3 regions of the Mesorhizobium sp. ISC11 genome follow, and region 3 is predicted to be linked to each of the others. Evidence: predicted binding sites of a transcription regulator. Region 3 holds the regulator's gene; each other region holds the start of a gene.
What was found. Region 3 encodes LexA, which represses DNA repair genes until DNA is damaged. Its sites were predicted from a motif close to TGTTCNNNNTGTGTTCNG; they were not measured.
Positions count from the first base shown of each region.

Region 1: the regulator LexA is predicted to act here: its motif matches at 4,277-4,294, upstream of RPF88_RS14985 (PA0069 family radical SAM protein).
Region 2: the regulator LexA is predicted to act here: its motif matches at 5,303-5,320, upstream of RPF88_RS21535 (DNA recombination protein RmuC).

Region 1 covers NZ_JAVSPW010000001.1:3,006,263-3,013,674, forward strand. Annotated here, with positions in the region: gene RPF88_RS14955 (S49 family peptidase) at 1-826, shown strand, start outside; gene RPF88_RS14960 (membrane protein) at 910-1,095, shown strand; gene RPF88_RS14965 (4-(cytidine 5'-diphospho)-2-C-methyl-D-erythritol kinase) at 1,116-2,015, shown strand; gene moaB (molybdenum cofactor biosynthesis protein B) at 2,002-2,556, shown strand; gene RPF88_RS14975 (hypothetical protein) at 2,577-3,551, opposite strand; gene RPF88_RS14980 (glycosyltransferase) at 3,695-4,219, opposite strand; gene RPF88_RS14985 (PA0069 family radical SAM protein) at 4,369-5,523, shown strand; gene RPF88_RS14990 (ribonuclease HII) at 5,676-6,377, shown strand; gene RPF88_RS14995 (F0F1 ATP synthase subunit B) at 6,653-7,144, opposite strand; gene RPF88_RS15000 (F0F1 ATP synthase subunit B) at 7,155-7,412, opposite strand, start outside.
Region 2 covers NZ_JAVSPW010000001.1:4,435,012-4,442,423, reverse strand. Annotated here, with positions in the region: gene RPF88_RS21575 (2-dehydropantoate 2-reductase) at 1-14, opposite strand, end outside; gene dapE (succinyl-diaminopimelate desuccinylase) at 142-1,335, shown strand; gene RPF88_RS21565 (hypothetical protein) at 1,341-1,976, shown strand; gene truA (tRNA pseudouridine(38-40) synthase TruA) at 1,943-2,713, opposite strand; gene RPF88_RS21555 (GNAT family N-acetyltransferase) at 2,835-3,341, opposite strand; gene fmt (methionyl-tRNA formyltransferase) at 3,338-4,291, opposite strand; gene RPF88_RS21545 (hypothetical protein) at 4,408-4,671, opposite strand; gene def (peptide deformylase) at 4,719-5,249, opposite strand; gene RPF88_RS21535 (DNA recombination protein RmuC) at 5,353-6,624, shown strand; gene RPF88_RS21530 (GFA family protein) at 6,645-7,049, opposite strand; gene RPF88_RS21525 (cation diffusion facilitator family transporter) at 7,111-7,412, opposite strand, start outside.
Region 3 covers NZ_JAVSPW010000001.1:1,800,945-1,808,356, forward strand. Annotated here, with positions in the region: gene kynA (tryptophan 2,3-dioxygenase) at 1-564, shown strand, start outside; gene kynU (kynureninase) at 642-1,889, shown strand; gene lexA (transcriptional repressor LexA) at 2,300-3,040, shown strand; gene RPF88_RS09000 (ComEC/Rec2 family competence protein) at 3,034-5,496, opposite strand; gene gltX (glutamate--tRNA ligase) at 5,599-7,023, shown strand; gene gltA (citrate synthase) at 7,208-7,412, shown strand, end outside.

The DNA.
Region 1 (7,412 bases), 1.2 Mb from region 3:
GCGCTCCACCGTCGTCACAATTCCGGTCATCCGGCTGCACGGCACCATCATGGCAGGCGGTGGCCAGTTCCGGCCGAGCCTGTCGCTGGCCTCCACCGCTGGCCTCATTGAGAAGGCGTTTTCCTACGACGCCCCGGCAGTCGCCATCTCGATCAATTCGCCCGGCGGCTCGCCGGTGCAGTCGCGGCTGATCTTCAAGCGCATCCGTGACCTGGCCACGGAAAAGAACAGAAAGGTACTGGTCTTCGTCGAAGACGTGGCGGCGTCGGGTGGCTACATGATCGCGGTTGCCGGTGATGAGATCTTCGCCGACCCATCCTCCATCGTCGGGTCGATCGGCGTGGTCTCGGCTTCGTTCGGCTTCCCGGAACTGATGAAGAAGATCGGCATCGAGCGACGCGTCCACACCGCCGGCCAGAACAAGGCGGTGCTCGACCCGTTCAAGCCCGAGAAAAAGGAAGATGTCGAGCGGCTGAAGGCGCTGCAGCTCGAGGTGCACGGCACGTTCATCGACCTCGTCAAGGAGCGGCGCGGCGCGAAACTGAAAGACGACCCGGACCTGTTCACCGGCCTGTTCTGGACCGGCATCAAGGGCCTTGAACTCGGCCTGGTCGATGCGCTCGGCGACATGCGCACGGTGCTCAAGACCCGTTTCGGGGCGAAAACCCAGCTCAGGCTGATCACGACACCGCGCGGTTTCCTCAGCCGCTTCGGCCTGTTTGGCTCAAGCAAGGGCTTTTCAGCGCCCGAGATCGCAGGCGCTGCCGCCAGCGGCCTGATCGATGCGGCGGAAGAGCGCGCATTGTGGTCTCGCTTCGAGCTTTGAAAACCCGGCAAAAGCGTCTAGCATGAGAGCTTAACCGACCCGACCGGCCACCTTCGCCGGCCCAGCGTGGGAGGAGTTTTGGTATGCCGCAGATCATTTTCTTCACCGTCGTTGGCGTCGCCGCCTATTTCGGCTACCGCACCTTCATCCGCGAAGCCGAACGCGTGACCGCCAAGGTGCGGCGTACCGAAAAGCAGACGGCCAACGGCGCGATGGGCACTTTGGTCAAGGATCCGAAGACCGGCGAGTACCGGCTGGCCAAGGACTGAGCACCATTTCGCAGACCATTGTGGACACCGACATCGGGTCGCGTAGCTGGCACGCGCACGCCAAGATCAATCTTGCGCTGCATGTCACCGGCAGGCGCCCTGACGGCTATCATCTGATCGAGAGCCTGGCGGTGTTCACGCGGTTTGGCGACAGGGTCGAAATCGCGCCTGCCGACAGCGATGAATTTACCGTGTCCGGCCGCTACGCCCCGGCGGTTCCTCTCGACGCCAGCAATCTGGTGCCTAGGGCGCGCGATGCCCTGCGACAGGCGGTCGGGCACGAGAGAACACCGCCGGTCGCTATCCGGCTGGAAAAGAACCTGCCGGTCGCCTCCGGCGTCGGCGGCGGTTCGAGCGACGCGGCGACCGTGCTGCGCGGGCTGGTGGAGACATGGGGCCTGGATATAGACGGCGCAGAGCTGGCGCGGATCGGCCTCTCGCTCGGCGCCGATGTGCCGATGTGCCTGGCGGCCAGACCTCTGGTCGCGCGCGGCATCGGAGATGAACTGTCGATGGTGCCGGATTTTTCGGCGCTTGGCCTGGTGCTGGTCAATCCGGGCACCCCGGTCTCGACGGCGGACGTCTTTGCGGCGCTTTCCCGGCGCGACAATGAGGCCTTGCCGCCGCTGCCGCGCAGCATCGATTTTCATAGCCTGCGCAACTGGCTGGAGATCACCCGCAACGACCTCGAGCCCGCCGCGCTGGCGATGCAGCCGGCTATCGGCAGGGCGCTTTCCTGGCTGAACAAGGCCGGATCCGGTTTTTCACGGATGTCCGGGTCCGGCGCCACCTGCTTCGGCCTGTTCGAGACCGGCAATGTCGCCAAGCGCGCCGCCGCCGAAATCCGCGGCCGCCAGCCCGACTGGTTCGTCGCGGCGACGCGCAGCATCGCATCGGAGGTATCTGATGGCCAGAATTGACGAGAGCCGCTCCTTCATTCCCGTGCGCATCGCGGTGCTGACCGTTTCAGATACGCGCAGCCTCGCCGACGACAAATCCGGCCAGACGCTGGCCGACCGCATCACCGAGGCCGGCCATATGCTGGCGGCCCGCGATATCGTCACCGACGATCGGGAAAAAATCCGCGACACGGTTCTGGCGTGGTCGCGGGACAAGAATATCGATGTCGTCATCACCACCGGCGGCACCGGTTTCACCGGCCGTGACGTGACGCCGGACGCGCTGGAGCCGATCTTCGAAAAGCGCATGGATGGCTTTTCGGAAGTGTTCCACCGGATCTCCTACGACAAGATCGGCACCTCGACGATCCAGAGCCGGGCGACCGGCGGCGTCGTCAACGCCACCTTCGTCTTCGTGCTGCCGGGTTCGCCAGGCGCCTGCAAGGACGCGTGGGACGGCATCCTGAAGGCACAGCTCGACTACCGGCATATGCCGTGCAACTTCGTCGAGATCATGCCGCGCCTGGACGAGCATTTGCGGCGCGGCAAATCAGCTCCGTAAAGCCGAGGCAAGCGTCGCTCTCAGCGGATGACCGGCTCGCCATGAAACCGCCGGCGCGACGGCGGCGAGACGCCGAAGCCGACTTCCATCATCAGTCGGGGCGTGCGTGCCGGCACGGTGCCCATATGGAAGCCAAAAGGGTCCTCGACGAAACCGAGACCGGCCTCGCCGGTCAGCGTCACCGGGCTCTGCTCGCCATAGACATCCAGGACCTGTTGCGCGGGGTGGCCAACCAGAAGCGTGAGCTGGTGCTTGAGGCTGCGGCGCTTGTGGCTGCCCCTGACATAGACATGCGGACCGGTGTCGGCGTCGACCGGCTTGAGGTAGAAGAAGAATTTCAGCATGCGCCAATCATCGAGGTCGAAATGATACTTGCCGAGCGAGGCGAGGTTCTTGTCGGCATCCGAAGCGGCACCGGTTAGAAAACTCCACCAGACGCGCGTCGTGATCAGTTTTGCCTGGCCGCCGAGATAGTGCGCGGCAATATCCAGAAGCAGCGGATCGCGCTGGATGGCAAGCGCCGCCGGGCAGTCGAGGATGCGCTCGAAAAAATGCCCGCTGAGCAGCGAGCGGCCAAGGCGTTTCTCGGCCTCGGCATGTTCCCCCGGCATGAATTCGAGACGGCGGTCGAAATTGCCGAAGCAAGGCGTGCGCCCGGCGAAGTCGGCGATCTCTTCATGGATATCAGGCGGCAGGACCAAGCCTGAGAACAGCCCGTCGGAGCGCAACGCATCGACGACCGCTCCCCGTTCGACACCGGCAAACATCGTATCCCCGGCATTGGCGACCGGGCGGGCGCGTTTTGCGCCCAGCCAATGCATGCGGCGTCCAGGCATTGTGCGCGCCAGCACGAACATCGGCAGCCAGGCGGGGTTTTCGCGCAGGTCCTTGAGATAGGTCGGAATGCGCACCGCGATGCGTCGCAACAGACTGCCGTCGCGCGCAATAGCCTCGAGACTGGCCGCGCCGGATGTGTCGGGGGTTGAAAGCTTCATTGGGTCCTCGGCTATGAGAGCACCACCGATGCCGCATCGGTGCTCGCCACTCGGCATGTCCCAAACCCAATTCCCGCTTGAACGGACGCTAACCCCGCGTCAGATTTTGTGCAATGCACAATGGCCTGAGCAGCTGCAAAAAATCATGTCGAGGAGCGGCGTTCCTGCTTGGCGGGCGCCATCCAGATCTCGGCGTCGAGCCGCTTCGTTGCGAGGCCGCGGGCGATGGCCTCAGCACTGCCGGCACTCTTGGCCGCGGCCGCCGCCTGACGCTTGCTGATCAGCAATCCGTCGGCCAGGGCGCGGTTTCCCGAAAAGACCCGTGCCAGGAATGGCGTGCGGCTGGCCCGCGTGCGCGAAAACCGTGCGGCCATGGTCTGCCTGGCCGTATGCGCGACAACCTCATCGATCCAGCCCTCCACCAACCGCGCGCCCGGTTCCAGGAGCAGCAACCAGTCCCCCTTGGCCTGGCGGATGCCGGCAGCGACACCGCCGGTCACGTACTGACAGCCGGCATGCTCGGCCACACGATGCGTCTGGTCGGCGGAGCCTGTGTCGCAGACGATGACTTCACGCACCACGCCTTCGACCGCGCCGCCAATCAGCGAGGCGAGCGTGCGGGCGAGGCCCTCCTCGTCATTGCGGGTTTCGATGAGAACACTGAGCATCCTTAGCCGAATAGCGGAAAGCGCCGCACAGCGCCAGTTTTGCATCGCACCATAGAAAGTTCTTGCTTTGTTCTCATCGATGAAATAGGAATAATTTCATGAACAGAGCGATTCGACACAACACGGACAGTCCCTGGGAGCGGGCGAAAATGGAACAGATCGTGCGCGCCGACATTGCAGCTTTCGGAGCAGGAAGAGCCGAGATGGCCAATGCGATGGTCGAGCAGAGCGGCATGCGTGTCCGCCCGGACCGCAACCGCGGCAGGTCGGCCGGCATCAACCCGTCCGGCCGATTCGAGCCAGTCAGCCGGCACGTGTTCGACGATGGCTGGAATTCGCTGGAAGAACTGCCCCCCTTCAAGACCGAAGTGCAGGTCGAGAAGCCGCGCACCATCATCACCCGCAACGAATCGCCCGACATTTCCTTCGACCGTTCCATCAACCCTTATCGCGGCTGCGAGCATGGCTGCGTCTATTGCTTTGCCCGCCCGACGCACGCGTTCATGGGCCTGTCGCCGGGTCTGGATTTCGAATCGAAGCTGTTCGCCAAACCTGATGCGGCGCGCTTGCTCGACAAGGAGCTTTCGAAGGACAGCTATCAGCCGCGCACCATCGCCATCGGCACCAACACCGACCCCTACCAGCCGATCGAGAAGCAATACCGGATCATGCGCGAAATCCTCGAAGTGCTGGAAGCGCGCGGCCATCCGGTCGGCATCGTGACAAAGTCCGCCCTGGTGACGCGCGATATCGATATCCTGTCGCGCATGGCCGAACGAGGGCTCGCCAAGGTGGCGCTGTCGGTGACGACGCTCGACCGCATGCTGGCGCGCACCATGGAGCCGCGCGCGTCGACGCCGACCAAGCGGCTGGAAGCGATCCGGCAGCTTTCGGATGCCGGCATTCCGGCGTCGGTCATGGTGGCTCCGATCATTCCGGGCCTGACTGATCCGGAGATGGAACGCATCCTCGATTCGGCACGTGCGGCCGGCGCGCGCGAGGCGGGTTATGTGATCCTGCGGCTGCCGCTGGAGGTCAGCCCGATCTTCAAGGACTGGCTGCTGCGCCATTATCCCGACCGTTACCGCCATGTGATGTCGCTTGTCCGCTCCATGCGTGACGGCAAAGACTACGATTCGGAATGGGGCAAGCGCATGAAGGGCGCCGGTCCCTATGCCTGGCAGATCGGCCGGCGCTTCGAGATCACAGCCAAGCGGCTTGGTCTCAATGCCGAACGGCGCACGCTGCGGACCGATCAGTTCGTTGCCGCCGGGAAAGACCAGGTGCAACTGACGCTGCTTTGAAGAGACAATTCGTCGCGATGGATTGATCCGTCGCGCACCAAGAATCCCGTCCGGCCTGCCCCGGCCTGCAGACGGTGCCCTCCCGGTCCGGCGCCCCACCCGACCCGGAGGGACTTGCGGAGAATCGGAGCCGATGCGAACCTCGCCGCAACATGGCTCGCGCGCGTTCTGATTCTCCGCCTCTCTTTGAGATCATCGAGAAGCCCGACTTCTCCTTCGAGACGAAGGCGATGGCGGAGGGCCTGTGGCCGGTCGCCGGGATGGACGAGGCAGGCCGCGGCCCCCTGGCCGGGCCGGTGGTCGCCGCAGCGGTGGTGCTCGATCCCGCCAACATTCCCGACGGCCTCGACGATTCCAAACGCCTCAGCCATTTACAGCGTGAGGCCCTGTTCCTGCGCATTCTCGGCTCCGCACAGGCGGTCTCGATGGCCTCCATCAGCGCCGAGGGCATCGACGGCAGCAACATCCTCAAGGCAAGCCTGGAAGCCATGCGGCGCGCGCTGGTAGGGCTGTCGGTCCGGCCGAAGCTTGCGCTTGCCGATGGACGCGACGTGCCGCCGGGACTGCCTTGTGAAGGGCGCGCGCTGATCAAGGGCGACCAGCGTTCGCAGTCGATCGCCGCCGCCTCGATCGTCGCCAAGGTGATGCGCGACCGCATGATGTGCGGCTGCGGCAACCATCACGACCGCTACGGGTTCGAAGTCCATATGGGCTACGCCACGGTTCGTCATCGCACCGCGATCGAAGCGCATGGCCCGGTGGCGCGGCTGCACCGCGTGTCGTTTGCGCCATTCCGGCTGGGTGGGGCCGAGGTGGACGTGGTGGAAGAAGAGAGCTTCGCCGGGCTGGATTGAGCGACGACGACGACAAGCCAATCTCCCCCCTTGTGGGGGAGATGTCCGGTAGGACAGAGGGGGGCGCTGTCCCGCCGGCCTCTCAATCGATTGCAGTTATGCCCTCAGGCTTGTCCCGATAGACCTTAGGACAACAAAGGTTAGCGTTCCTTCACGCCCCCCTCTGCCCTGCCGGGCATCTCCCCCACGAGGGGGGAGATTGGCAGCTTCAGCGCCGCAACAAAAAAGCCGCCGGGTTGCCCGGGCGGCTTTCGATGACTGGCTAGACGAACCGCCTAATTCAGCTTCGACTTCACGTCCGCGAGCGAAGCCTTGAACAGATCTGCACCGGCCTTGGCGTCGATCTTGCCGGCAAGCAGCGCGCGTGCTGCCTCGACGGCGATGTCGACGGCGCTGGCGCGCACTTCGCTGATGGCATCACGCTCGGCCTGACCGATCTTCTGTTCGGCAAGCGCGGTGCGCCTGACGACATAGTCCTCGGTCTTCTTATGCGCGTCGGCGGCAAGCATGTCGGCTTCGCGCTTGGCGGCAGCGACGATGTCGGCGGCCTCCTGCTCGGCTTCCTTGCGCTTGCGCTGGTACTGGCCGAGCAGCTGCTGGGCCTCCTCGCGCAGCCGGCGCGCTTCGTCCAGTTCATTGCTGATCCTGGCGGCACGGGCGTCGAGCGCCTTGGCGATCATGCCAGGCACCTTGATGTAGACGGCAACGCCGAGGAAGATGATCAGGGCTATCGTGGCCCAGAGCGTCGCGAGAGATGTGTAATCCATGATGCGCTCCTCACCGGGCCACGGATTTGACCGCGGCCGCGATCTCGGCCTTGCTGGCCTTGCCGCCAACCAGAGCCTCGACGATCGCCGAAGCGGTGTCCTCGGCGATGCTGCCGACTTCCTTCATGGCATTGGCCTTGATGGAAGAAATGCGGGCTTCGGCTTCGCCAAGCTTCGCGTCGAGCGCAGCCTCGACCTTCTTGCGAGCGGTGTCGGCCTCGGCCTTGGCAGCGTCGTTGGCCTGCTGGCCGATCGCGTTGGCCTTGGT
Region 2 (7,412 bases), 2.6 Mb from region 3:
TCCTTGTCTGCCATCCTGTCGCCCGCGCCGGGTCGCAACTATACGACATGAAAACCATAATATCGGCGGTATCGCCAGCCATGAGGCTGGCCCCTATGTCTGGCCGTGACAGGCCCTGCGCTTTCGACTATCGCTTTTGCCATGACGCTGCCGACCGATCCTGCCGAAAACCTCGCCGCCCTTATCCGTTGCGCTTCGGTGACGCCCGCTGAGGGCGGTGCGCTGACCGCGCTGGAGACGATGCTCAAACCGCTCGGCTTCCTGGTCGATCGGCCGGTGTTTTCCGAAGACGGCACGCCCGATATCGAAAACCTCTATGCAAGGCGTTCCGGCAATGGCCCGCATCTGATGTTCGCCGGCCACACCGACGTGGTGCCGGTCGGCGACGAAGCCGCCTGGACGCATCCGCCCTTCGCCGCCGAGATCGCCAATGGCGAGATGTATGGCCGCGGCGCCGTCGACATGAAGGGCGGCATCGCCTGTTTCATCGCCGCCGTGGCGCGCCATGTCGAGGCCAATGGCGGTCCGAAAGGCTCGGTCTCGCTGCTGATCACCGGCGACGAGGAAGGCCCCGCGATCAACGGCACGGTCAAGCTGCTCGAATGGGCGGCTTCCAGGGGCGAGAAATGGGATGCCTCTGTCGTCGGCGAGCCGACCAACCCGGATGCGCTGGGCGACATGATCAAGATCGGCCGCCGCGGCTCGATGTCCGGCGCCGTCACCGTCAATGGCCGCCAGGGCCATGTCGCCTATCCCTTGCTTGCCGACAATCCGGTGCGCGGGCTGATGAGCCTGGTCGATGCCTTGCTGCATCCGGTTTTCGACAAGGGAACCAGGGATTTCCAGCCGACCAATCTGGAGATCACCTCCATCGATGTGGGCAACCCGGCCACCAATGTCATCCCGGCCAAAGCGACCGCGACCTTCAACATCCGCTTCAACGACACCTGGACGGACGAGACCCTGCAGGCCGAAATCCACAACCGGCTCGACCAGGCGGCCAGGCGCAAGAAGTACCGGCAGGGCAAGAAGACGCCGGTCGACTACGAGCTCGTCTGGCGCGACCGGCCGAGCCATGTCTTCCTGACCCGTGACGACAGGCTGATCGAAACGCTGCGCGGCTCGATCAAGTCGGCGGTCGGCAAGGAGCCGACGCTGTCGACCTCCGGTGGAACCTCCGATGCGCGTTTCATCAAGGACTATTGCCCGGTGGTCGAGTTCGGGCTGGTCGGCAAGACCATGCACATGGTCGACGAGCGCGTCGCCATTGCCGACCTCGAGACGCTGACGCAAATCTACCAGCGCTTCATAGAAGACTGGTTCGGACAGGGCTGAACAGCATGCTTTCGGCGGACGAAACCCAAGCTTCGCTGACGGGCGCCTGGCGATTGATGCTCGGCAGAGCCGACGGCCTGCGCCTGCTCGACCTGTCGGCCGACGGCTTCTGGAATTCCTTCTTCGCCATTGTCGTTGCAGCACCGGCGCTGATCGTCGGCTGGGTCGGCATCGCCAACGAAATCGGCGATCCCGACGCCTTCGCGGGGCGCTTCAGCATGCTGGTGCGCCTGGCGACGGTCGACATCGGCTCCTGGGTGCTGCCGCTGGTTGCGCTCGCTTTCATCGCGCCGCGCGCCGGCATAGGCGGCCGCTTCGTCCACTACGTCGTTGCCAGCAACTGGGCTTCGGCCATCACCGCCTGGCTGATGCTGCCTTCGGCGCTGATCCGGCTTTTCCTGTCGTCCGCAAGCCAGGTTTCGAGCCTTGTGTCGCTGTTCCTCTTTGCCCTTTCTATGGTGCTGACCTGGCGCATGACAAATGCCACGATGGGCAGGGGCGCAGCGGTCGGCACGGCCGTTTTCGTCGGCATGTTCATTGCGTCGCTGCTGGTGCTGTTCGGCCTGCAGACGTTGCTCGGCATCACCGTCCCGGACGATGTCGGAGTTCAGAGCCTTTCCGGGCTCGTCTCGACCGGATAATCGACACCGGTGAGAAACAGCCCGTCGGGCGGCGCCACCTGGCCGCAGGCGGCGCGGTCGCGCGCCTCGAGCGATGTTTTCAGGTCGGCCGCGCTCCAGCCGCCGTCGCCGACACGCTTGAGCGAGCCGACCATCGAACGCACCTGGTTGTGCAGGAACGAGCGCGCCGAAGCCCTGACCTCGATCATGTCGCCTTGTCGGCTCACATCGAGCCGTTCCAGCGTCCTGATCGGGCTGTTGGCCTGGCACTGGGTCGAGCGGAAGGTGGTAAAGTCATGCCGTCCGAGCAGGACCTTTGCCGCTTCGTGCATGGCGCCGGCGTCGAGCCGCTTCGGCACCCACCACACCTTGCCCTTGTCGAGCGCGGCCGGCGCGCGGCGGTTCAGGATGCGGTAGAGATAGTGGCGGCCAATGGCCGAGAAGCGGGCGTCGAAACTGTCGGAGACCACCGTCGCTTTCAGGATGGCGATGCGCGCCCCGGCCGCCTGCAGATGGGCGTTGACGGCATCGCGCACCTTGTCGCTCGGCCACGCCTTGACGAGGTCGACATGCGCCACCTGCGCAGTCGCATGCACGCCGGCATCGGTGCGGCCGGCGGCGCGCAGCCTGATCGCTTCGCCGCAGAATTTTTCGATCGCCTGTTCGATCGCCTGCTGCACCGAAGGCTGATCCGCCTGGTGCTGCCAGCCGGCAAACAGGCTGCCGTCATATTCGATGTCGAGGCGAAAACGCGGCATTTGCGGCTAGAGCTCTCGCCTCGAGCAATTCCAGGAAAAGTGTGAAACGGTTTTCCGTTCGGAATTGCGTTAAAACAAAGAGGAGAACAGTTCGCCGTTTCCGTGAAAACGGCTGACTGTTCTACGCGGCGAGAGCGGTGAAGGCGGAGGCGTAGACCAGCCTGCCTGCTTCTGGCGCGTCACCCCAGGCCAGCGCCTGCAGCGCTTCGCCCTGGTATTCGCTTTCGAAGTTCTCGGCACGCGTGTGGCTATAGCCGAAACGCCCGTAATAGGTGGGGTCGCCCAGCACCACGGCCAGCGTCTCACCACCATCCTTGAGGCGGATATGCGCCTCGCGGATCAGCGCGCCGCCAATGCCGCTGCCATGGAACGAGGGCTCCACCGCCAGCGGCGCCAGCGCTACGGCCGCGAAGGTCTTGCCGCCATTCTGGACGAACAGCCGCGAAAACAGGATATGGCCGACCACCTGGCCGTCCTCTTCCGCAACCAGTTCGGCAACCGCGTCGCCGCCGGTCACCAGCGCGTCGACCAGACCGGCCTCCGCCTGCTGGCCGAAAGCGTGTTCCTCGACGAGGCGGATGGCCTCGCGATCCCGCGGCGTTGCCGCGCGTATCGACATCATGCTCATGAGAATTTCAGTCCTTTTTCGATCTTGGCCCCGCGCAGGAATTCCGACGCGGCAGCGGGCTTTCCGCCCGCCCGTTGAACTTCGACCAGCCTGATCGCGCCTGCCCCGCAGGCGACCGTCAGCCGGTCATCGAGAATTCCTCCCGACTCGCCCAAATCTTCCGAAGGCGACAGGCCTTGCGACAGCGTCGAGCGAAGCAGTTTCAGCCGCTCCTGGCGGCCGCCAATTCCTATCTCCGACCAGGCGCCTGGAAAGGGCGACAGGCCACGAATATGATTGTGGACCTCACTTGCCGAGCGAGTCCAGTCCACGCGAGTCTCGGATTTATCGATTTTCTTGGCGTAGGTCACCCCATCCACAGCTTGTGTGGTGAATGTCAGGGTGTTCCCTTCCAACCGCGCCAGCGCTTCCACCATCAAGGCAGCACCGACACTCATCAACCGATCATGCAGATCGCCGGCTGTCATATCGGGTTCGATGGCGCACTTTTCAACCAGCCCGACCGGACCGGTGTCCAGGGCCTCTTCCATGCGCATCACCATCATGCCGCTTTCCAGGTCACCGGCCATGATGGCGCGCTGGATGGGGGCGGCGCCGCGCCAGCGCGGCAGAAGCGACGCATGGCCGTTGACGCAGCCGAGCCGGGTTGCCTCCAGAACCGCCTTCGGCAGCAGCAAGCCATAGGCGACGACCACCGCCACATCGGCCTGCAAGGCGCGAAAAGCGGCCTGTTCGGCCTCGCCTTTGAGCGAAACCGGCGTCCGCACCTCGATGCCCAGTCGCTCCGCCTCGCGCTGCACCGGCGACGGCGTCAGCTCCAGCCCGCGTCGTCCGGCAGCGCGCGGCGGCTGGGTATAGACGGCTGATATCTCATGGCCAGCCTCGGCGATCGCGCGCAAGGTCGGCACCGAAAACTCCGGCGTACCCATGAAGATGACGCGAAGGGGCATTTTTTCTTCTGGTATCCTGTCTTCTTGCTCGCGCAGTGTGCCGGCTCAGGCATCCGCTTCAAACGGGTTTACGAGCTTCAGGTCAAGGCCGTCGAAGTCGCGGGACGACCGTCGCGCTATCTTTCCGCTTCGATCTTCTCCATGATTTCCGCGTATTCATCGCCAATTGCGCTTTCAGATACGAAAGCCGAGCGAATTGCAGCCCACGCCGAGAGGCTCGACTCCTCTCGGGCCGGCCTCTCCGCAACTATGCCTTTGCGCAGAAGGCCGATGGCCTTGTCCGAGACGCTCTGGCCGACCTCGCGCGCCGCCAGTTCGATCTCGCGCTTCAAAGGCTCAGGAATGTCCCTGATCAGCATGTCGACCGTCGGCATCTCCATTTGGTGGCAATCCTGCCGACAATAGGCCTGGAGGGGACTCCCGTACCTTATCCCGCGAGCTTGCCCGGCGCCTTGTCCCTGGCGAGCTTCTTGAATTTCTTTACCACCATGTCGCGCTTCAGCTTCGAGATGTGATCGATGAACAGGACGCCATTGAGGTGGTCGATCTCGTGTTGCAGGCAGGTCGCCATCAACCCCTCGGCCTCTATCTCCTGCAATTTGCCGTCGCGGTCGAGATATTTGACCCGCACGGCGGCGGGGCGTTCGACCTCGGCGTAATAATCCGGGATCGACAGGCAGCCTTCCTCATAGACGGAGCGCGCGTCGGCGCTCTCCAGGATTTCCGGATTGATGAAGACATGCGGCGCCGGCGTCTCGTCTTCCTTGGCGAGATCGATCACCAGCAAGCGCAGCGGCTCGCCGATCTGGATTGCCGCCAGCCCGATGCCCGGCGCATCATACATGGTCGCCAGCATGTCGTCGGCTAATTTGCGCAAAGGCGCGTCGACACGCTCTACGGGCTTGGAAACCTGGCGCAGGATGGGGTCGGGAAGGATGATGAGCGGCTTGATCGGCATGGCGTTCCACCTAAGACCTCCAGCGAAACGCGTCAACCGGTTGGCATCAGGCGCGTTCACGTTTTGATCTGTGCTATCGCGGCGAATCGTCTATGCTGTCCACATGAATGATTTGAGCACCATCCTTTCGGAGCCTGTCGCCCGGCTTGGCGCCACAACGATCACGCTCGGCCATGCGCTGGCCTTCGGCGTTTTGCTGTTTCTGGCCCTGTTCGTGGCGCTGGTCATTGCGTTGTGGCGGTCGGCCAAGGCGCGCGCCGTGGCGGCCGCGGAAGCCGCCGATCATGCCCGCGATGCGGAAGTGCGGATGGCCGGCATTCTGCAAAGCCAGGCCGAAATGCAGGGCCGCATGGGCGCCATTGCGGAAGTGTTCGGCGCACGGCAGGCGGAACTGACGCAATCGATCGGCCAACGCCTCGACGCCATGACCGGCCGGCTCGGCCAGACCATGACCGAGCAGACCAAATCCACGCATGAGAGCCTGGCCAAATTGCAGGAACGGCTGGCGGTCATCGACGTCGCGCAAGGCAACATCCAGTCGCTCGCCGGCCAGGTCGTGCAATTGCAGGCGATCCTCTCGAACAAGCAGACGCGCGGCGCGTTCGGCCAGTCGCGCATGGAGGCGATCGTTGCCGACGGCCTGCCGCACGGTGCCTATGAGTTCCAGGCGACGCTGTCGAACGGCAGCCGGCCCGACTGCCTGGTGAAGATGCCGAACGGCGCGCCGTCGCTGGCCATCGATGCAAAATTTCCGCTGGAAGCCTGGAACGCCATCCGCGCCGCCGATGGCGCCGATCTGCAGAAGGCAGCTTCGCAGGCCTTCCGCCGCGACATCGAGATACATGTCCGCGATATCTCGGAAAAATACCTGATCCAGGGCGAGACGCAGGACACTGCCTTCATGTTCGTGCCGTCGGAATCGGTGTTCGCCGAGATCCACGAGAATTTCGAGGCGATCGTGCACAAGGCGCACCGTGCGCGCGTCGTCATCGTCTCGCCGTCGCTGCTGATGCTGTCGATCCAGGTCATCCAGGCGATCCTCAAGGATGCCCGCATGCGCGAACAGGCGCACCTGATCCAGGGCGAGGTCATCCGGCTGATGGAGGATGTTGCGCGTGTCGATGAGCGGGTGCGCAAGCTGCAGGTGCATTTCGGCCAGTCGGCCAAGGACATCGACGACATACTGGTTTCGACGTCGAAGGTCACCAAGCGCGGCCAGAAGATCGAGGCGCTGGAATTCGGCGCGCAGCCCGACGGCGATGCCGCCGTAGACGCCGCGTCACGGGGTCCCGCCGCCAAGGTCGATACCGGCGCGCGCGTTGCCGATTCGAAAACCGGGCAGCTCAGGCTGAGGGTCGTCGAAGGCGACGATTGAGGCGCGGTGCCGGACCGGCGCTACTGCTCCTCCAACGTGGTCATGCCCTGAAATTCAGGCAGCCAGTGCAGCGCCGAGCGGTGCCATTTCTGCTGTGTCGGGATCAAATCCTGGCGCTGCCGCGCGGTCCCCACGCGAATTCCATAGACCTTCGGACCATCTCCGACAGACGTGGCGTAAAGATGCGAACCGCAGTCGGCGCAAAAGGCCTGGGTGCGCTTGGCGCCGCTCGCCACGATCTTGATGTAGATTTTCGGCGTGCCCTTGGTGATGCGATAGTTGCTTTCCGGCGCCGGAACCGTAAGGCGAAAAGCCGTGCCAGTCAGTTGCTGGCAATCCGTGCAGTGGCAGATCGTGGTCTTTTCCGGATCGACCTCCGCCTCGTAGGTGATGGCGCCACAATGACAGCCGCCGTCTATTCTCATCTTCGTTCCTCCAAAGCCCCTTCAATCTAGCGGCGCAAGGCCGTGAGGCAATGGCACGGTTTTAGTCCAGGGCAGGATCGGATGCGGAATCGATCAGCCTGCGCCGCTGCTCCCAGGTGCCTGACGTCTGCGGCTTGACGAACAGCCGTGTGATCTCCGGCATTTCCTTCTTCAACTGCGCCTCCAGGCGCTCGACGCAAGCTTCGATCTCGGGCGCCGTCAAATGGTCCTCGAACTCGATGCTGAGCCCGGCGACGATCTCTGTCGGCCCCATATGGACGGTCAGGACGCCGTTCGCCCGCTGCACCGCCGGATCCTGCTGGACGATCGCCAACACTTTCATCTGCACCTCGGGCGACGCCG
Region 3 (7,412 bases):
GAGCAGCTGAACAATGCCTGGGATGTGCTGCGGACGATGACGCCCAGCGAATATACCGAGTTTCGCGACGCGCTCGGCCAGTCCTCGGGTTTTCAGTCCTGGCAGTATCGCGCCATCGAGTTCATGGCCGGCAACCGCAACCTGGCCATGCTCGGCCCTCACAAGCATCGGCCTGACCTTAGCGGAAAGCTGGAAGCCATCCTGGCCGAGCCATCGCTCTACGACGAAGCGTTGCTGCTTTTGGCGCGCAACGGATTCGACATCGGTGCCGATGCCAGGCGCACGGACTGGCGTGAGACGCGAACCGAGAATGAAGAGGTCCTGGTCGCCTGGCAGACTATCTACCGCGATCCGCAGCGCTACTGGATGTTCTACGAACTGGCCGAGAAGCTGGTCGACTTCGAGGATTATTTCCGCCGCTGGCGCTTCAACCACGTGACCACGGTGGAGCGCATCATCGGTCTGAAGCGCGGCACCGGCGGCACGTCGGGTGCTTCGTATCTGAAGAAAATGCTCGAGGTCGTGCTGTTTCCGGAGCTGTGGACGGTCCGCACCCGGCTCTGACATCATCGAAATGAGAACAGGCTCACCGAAGGGACGCTCTGTGGCGGAAACCCTTCGCGAACAACCGGGGACTGACCATGAGTGGAATTCCTGATCTCGCCGCAGTCGAAGCGATGGATGCCACGGATCCGCTGCGGGCCATGCGCGACCGTTTCATTCTGCCGGAGGGGGTGATCTATCTCGACGGCAATTCACTGGGGGCAGCATCTCATGCCGTTTTCGGCGAGCTGCAGCAGGCGGCGACGCAGGAATGGGCCCAAGATCTTATCCGAGCCTGGAACACGGCCGGATGGTTCGAGATGCCGATCGAACTCGGCGACCAACTCGGACGCCTGATAGGAGCCGCGGCCGGCCAGACCGTTGTCTGCGACACGACATCGACCAACATCTACAAGGTGCTGCACGCAGCGATGGAGATGCGGCCCGGCCGGTCAGCCATCGTCGCCGAAGGTGACAGTTTCCCCACCGACCTGTACATCGCCGAAGGCGTGGCCTCGACCCGGGATGGCGTCCTGCTGCGCCTCGCGGGTGTCGACGCGCCGACCATCGAAGAGCTGATCGACGAAAACGTCGCGGTGGTGCTGGTCAACCACGTCAATTACAAATCGGGTGAACTGCGCGACATGGCGGCGCTGACGCGCAGGGCTCATACGGCCGGAGCGTTGATCGTCTGGGATCTCTGCCACACCGCCGGCGCCCTGCCCGTCGAGCTCGATCAGGCAAATGCCGATTTCGCTGTCGGCTGCACGTACAAGTACCTCAACGGCGGTCCGGGCGCGCCGGCCTTCATCTATGCCGCGCAGCGCCACCACGGCGATATCAGCCAGCCGCTCAGCGGCTGGTGGGGCCATGCGCGGCCCTTTGCCTTCGAACGGGGTTATGTTGCCGGCACCGGCATCCGCCGTTTTCTGTGCGGTACGCAACCGGTCCTGTCGATGCGGGCGCTCAAAGGCGCGCTTGCCATCTGGAGCGACGTCGACATGGCGGCATTGCGAAAGAAGAGCGTCGCGCAGACAGAACTGTTCATCCAGCTCGTCGAAGCCAAGTGCGGCGCCTACGGTCTCACGCTGGAGACTACCCGCGACGCGACCAGGCGCGGCAGCCAGGTGTCGTTCCTTCACGACCATGGCTATCAAATCATGCGGGCGCTGATCGAGCGCGGGGTGATCGGTGACTTCCGCGCACCGTCGACCATCCGTTTCGGCTTCACGCCGCTCTATGTCAGCTACAAGGATGTGTGGCTGGCGGTTGAGGTTCTGGAAGACATTCTGCGCACGGGTGCATGGAAGGACCAGCGTTTCGCCGTCAAGGAAGCCGTTACCTGACGCACCGATCCCGGCGATCCGCCGTCGCTGCCCTCACTGCCTGGCAAATGACGGAGAGCTGAATTTCCAGCCAAAATGCCCAACTGACGTTGGCGTTTTGGCTCCGTTTCGTTCACGGCCAACGAACGTCCCGAAGGTTGCAATCGCCCCTTGTCGAGGTCGATCGACAGATAATGCCAAGCTTTGGTAGGGGATAAGCCACAGGTCATTAACCATAACAATTTCAATGTGAGCAGGCGCATTGCCGAAGGTGGCGCCCGTCGATCGTAACCCGCTGGCAAGCGCCAAATAATTTCAGCAGCCTTAACAAATTCATTAAACTTTAAACGGTTGCAGAACACAACTGGAACAGATAGTGTTTGTTCTGGGTTTGTTTTTCGATTCTGGTTTCAGGGAACCTGGGGGCCGCCATGCTGACACGCAAGCAACATGAACTGCTGATGTTCATCCATGAACGCCTGAAGGAGAGCGGCATTCCGCCATCCTTCGACGAGATGAAGGAGGCGCTCGACCTTGCCTCCAAATCCGGGATTCATCGGCTGATCACGGCCCTTGAGGAGCGCGGCTTTATCCGCCGGCTGCCCAATCGGGCCCGCGCGCTGGAAGTGCTGCGGCTGCCGGACTCCATCGCGCCAGGCCTCAATGCGGCAAAGAAGTTTTCGCCAAGCGTCATCCAGGGCAGTCTTGGTCAGGGTGGTGCTCTTGGCCGGCAGATCAAGCCGGCGCCTTCGCGGATGCCTTCGCCCGGCAATGACGACGATGCGGTCTCTGCCGTTTCGATCCCGGTCATGGGTCGCATCGCCGCCGGCGTGCCGATCGATGCCATCCAACATCAGACGCATTCGATTTCGGTGCCGCCGGACATGATCATGGGCGGCGCGCACTATGCACTGGAGGTCAAGGGCGATTCGATGATCGAGGCCGGCATCTTCGACGGCGACACCGTTATCATCCGTAACGCCGACACGGCCAGCCCCGGCGAGATCATCGTGGCGCTGGTCGATGAAGAGGAAGCGACGCTGAAGCGGTTCCGCCGCAAGGGCGCCTCGATTGCCCTCGAAGCCGCCAATCCAGCCTATGAGACACGGATTTTCGGGCCGGACAGGGTCAAGGTGCAAGGCAAGCTCGTCGGCCTGATCCGTCGCTACTGAGACGGCTGTGGGTTGACCACTGGCTTCTCGGGTTTCTTGAAGGGTGCCAGCCCCCTCGCCTCGCGAGAGTATTTGCGTTGCGTGTGCCAGGGCCGATATGGGCTGTCCACCGCGAAGCTGATCGTCGCCGGCGTGGTCGCCGATTGGCGATCGAAGAAGACCGCGGCACTGCCTTTGCGAGCCAGTTGCCGCTTGGTGATGACGAGAACCAGTTGGTTATGACAGGCGTCATAGGCGGTGGCGTCGTTGACGACGATCAGCTCGGCGAAGCCGCAGGCTTTCCAGGTGTCCTTGCGGTCCTCGACATAGGCAATGATCGCACCGGACATGTGCCTGGCCACGCAAACGCCTGAGGAGCAATAGAACGGCGATCCCGGCGGTAGCTCAACGGCATCCGCGACGTCGAATTGCCCATCCCTGTTGTCGAACACTTCCGGAACGACGATGGTTTCCGATGTCAGCGCGCGTTTCCAGTTGTCGACGGTGAATTCGTTCGGCCGTTGCCGGCTAACGGCAAGCTCACCGCCACCGATCGGCAACGCCACCAGCCGGGCGTCTTCCGAGATCAGCACATCGGGCGTGCGCGTATCCGAGACGGTCAGCAAGCCTGCCAACGCGAATGGCAGAGCCGCGAGCCGCAGCCATGTCGTCGCCATCGTCGCGATGACCAGGGCAATGGCCACCAGCAGGACCGACTGTTGCGAAATCAGCCCGACCCCATCGACAGGCGAACGCTCGGAGATCCAGCCCGATATGGCGATCATCATCGTCAGGCCCTTGCCCATCAGGTAGAGAGCTGGCCAATCCAATCCGAAAGGCATCAGCAGCGCGCTGGCGACGGCCAGGAACATGACGACGGTGACGATCGGCATAACCGCGAGATTGGCGAACAGGCTGAGCGGCGACACACGCTGAAAATGCCAGATGGCAAACAGCGTCGTGGCGCTGCCGGCGATGATCGAGGTCATGGCCAGACCAATTGCCGCCAGCAGGAATTTTCGTGTCAGGAACCCGGGCAAGGATCGCTTCGGCGGCGGCGGTCTTGCTTTTCCCGCGCGGTGATCCGCCCAGCCGGCATAAGCGCCGACCAGAGCCGCGGTCGCGGCGAACGACATCTGAAAACTCGGGCCGACCACCTCATGCGGCGACACCACGATGACGGCGATCGCCGAGATCGCCAGATTGCGCATGGTGAGTGCTGCTCGATCGAACAGAACTGCAATCAGCATCACTGCCAGCATGATGAAGCTGCGCTCGGCGGCGACGACGATACCTGAGATGACGAGGTAGGCTGCGATCGAGAACAGTGCGGCGGCAGCGGCATACTTCTTGACCGGGCGACGCGCGGAAAGATCGGGAAACAAGGCGAAGGCGCCGCGCAGCAACCCCATGATGGTGCCGGCGACCAGAGCCATATGCAGCCCCGAAATGGAGATGATGTGGTAGATGCCGGTACGTCGCATCGCCTCATTGATGTCGTCGGGAATGCCGGCGCGCACGCCGACGATCAGCGCCGCGGCGATCTCGCCTTCGGCGCCGCCGACGCTCGCCCTGATATGGTCGGCGATGCCTTCACGGGCATTTTCCACGCTGGAGGAAATTCGGGCCGACAGCGGCATGTCGCCATCATCGCTGACGACAAGCTTTGGATTGCCGAGAAAGAATCCGCTGCCACCAATGCCGGCAAAATAGCTGTCGAAGGAGAAATCATAGCTGTCCGGTCGCACCGGCCCGGTCGGCGGCAAAAGCTTGGCATATCCAGTGATGAGAGAGCCTGCGGTCACGTCAGCCGGGATCTTGCGTGCCGAAAGCCGCACCCGTTCCGGCGCATAGCGCAGTTTCGGTCTTGCGGTCGATGTTACGTCGATGGTCAGCCGGATACGGCCAGTTTCCATCCGGTCGAGCGAGACGACGCGGCCGGTCACCTGCGTCGAGATTTCCGAGCCCAACATTTGTGTGCCCGCACGCCACGTCTCGACCTTGGCAGCAAGCAGTCCTAGGGCGCACAAAAGTGCCGCCATGAAACACAGATGGGTCTTTGGCCATGAGCGCGAGACCAGCGCACAGATCCCCGTCAGGATGACAACCGCGACAGGTCTCGCAAAGTCGGGTTCAGCCGTCAGCGAAAAATAGCCGATCGCTCCGATCGCAAGGCAGACCGGCACCAGCAGGAAGGCCACGCCCCGGTCGAGTTCCAGGCTCGCCGCCATGTTCACGCTGTGGCGCAGGCGAGGCAGTGATATCAGGCCGATCTGCCGGCGCACGCGCACGATCCTGCCGGTTCCGGCAACCGGAACAGAGGCGGCGACACCCGTTTGCAAGGGCAGCTTGCCGGAATCCGGCACGAGGGGCGACGGCGGCGGCAATGAGGCTGGCAGAGGCGCAAACAGGGACCGTTCGCTGACGCCAATGGCAGCGTCCTCGCCCTGATCCGAGCCCCAGCCTCGTCCAGCCATCGGGTCTGCCCCTTGCGCCCTCGACACCCTATGCTACATGAACGCGCAAAGCGCGAAAGTCCGCGCGACCGCACCCCGCTTCAGATGGTTTCCGAGAGTTCCATGTCCGACAAGGTCGTCACCCGTTTTGCCCCCTCGCCCACCGGCTATTTGCACATAGGCGGCGCGCGCACGGCGCTGTTCAACTGGCTGTATGCAAAGCACACCGGTGGCACGATGCTGCTGCGCATCGAGGACACCGATCGCGAACGCTCCAATGAAGCCGCGACGGCTGCCATCCTCGACGGGCTTTCCTGGCTTGGCCTGAGCTGGGACGGCGAGCCGGTGTCGCAGTTCGAGCGTGCGCCCCGCCACCGCGAGGTGGCCGAGGAGCTCGTGCGCATCGGCAAGGCCTATTATTGCTACGCCACGCCAGCCGAACTGGAGGCCATGCGCGAGGCCGCCAGAGCCAAAGGGCTGCCACCCCGCTACGATGGCCGCTGGCGCGACCGCGACCCCTCAGAGGCACCCGCAGGCGCCAAGGGCGCCATCCGCATCAAGGCGCCGACCGAAGGCGAGACCGTCGTCCATGACCGGGTCCAGGGCGACGTGCGCTTTCCCAACAAGGATCTCGACGATTTCATCATCCTGCGTTCTGACGGCAATCCCACTTACATGCATGCCGTCGTCGTCGATGATCATGATATGGGCGTCACCCATATCATTCGCGGCGATGATCATCTGACCAACGCCGCTCGCCAGACCGTGATCTACAACGCCATGGGCTGGAACGTGCCGTCCATGTCGCATATCCCGCTGATCCACGGCGCCGATGGCGCCAAGCTATCGAAGCGGCACGGCGCGCTTGGCGTCGAGGCTTATCGCGCCATGGGCTACCTGCCGGAGGCGCTGCTCAACTACCTGGCGCGTCTCGGCTGGAGCCATGGCGACGACGAGATCATGTCGATCAAGGACATGATTTCCTGGTTCGACATCGGCGATGTCAACAAGGGCGCGGCGCGCTTCGACTTCGCCAAGCTGGAGGCAATCAACGGCGCACATATGCGCCGCATGAGCGATGCCGAACTGTTCGACATCTTCATCGCCACCCTCCCCTACCTCGAAGGTGGCCCGGCGATCGCCGCACGCCTGAACGACAGCACCAAGGCGCAGTTGCTGGCAGCGCTTCCGGGCCTGAAGGAGCGCGCCAAGACGCTGGTGGAGCTCGTCGACGGCGCGGCCTTCCTGTTTGCCACGCGACCGCTGCCGATCGACGACAAGGCGGCCCTTCTGCTCACCGATGACGCCCGCAAGATCCTGCGCAGTGCTCACGAAGCTTTGAACGGGCTTGCGGATGACTGGACAGCCGCCTCGGCGGAGGCGGCGATCCGCGAGGTGGCGGCGGCCGGCAGCCACAAGCTCGGCGCGGTGGCCCAGCCTTTGCGCGCCGCTTTGACCGGCAAAAGCACCTCGCCGGGCGTGTTCGATGTGCTCGCCGTGCTCGGCCGCGAGGAAAGCCTGGCGCGCATCTCAGATCAAATCGATTAGGAGCAAACTGGCCCAAGAAGATTGGCATTGAAAGGCGGGTTTCGCAGTGCAACATTAGGCCTTGGCCCAATCTGGCACGCACCTCCTGAAATGCGGTGGCGAATACGCGCATTGCGGTGATTTTCGACGTGTCGCTCTGCGAAATTTGCCTTTGCCGGCATGAGGAAACAAGAAGGAGTTTGCAATGACCGAAGCTGCGAAAAAACTGGATTTGGGCAAGACCCAAGAGGCCACCGCAACGCTTGAATTCGCCGGCAAGACCCATGAATTCAAGGTGCGAAGCGGTTCGGTCGGGCCTGATGTGATCGACATCGCCTCGCTCTACTCAACCACCGGCGCTTTCACCTACGATCCCGGCTTCACCTCGACGGCAAGCTGCGAGTCCGAAA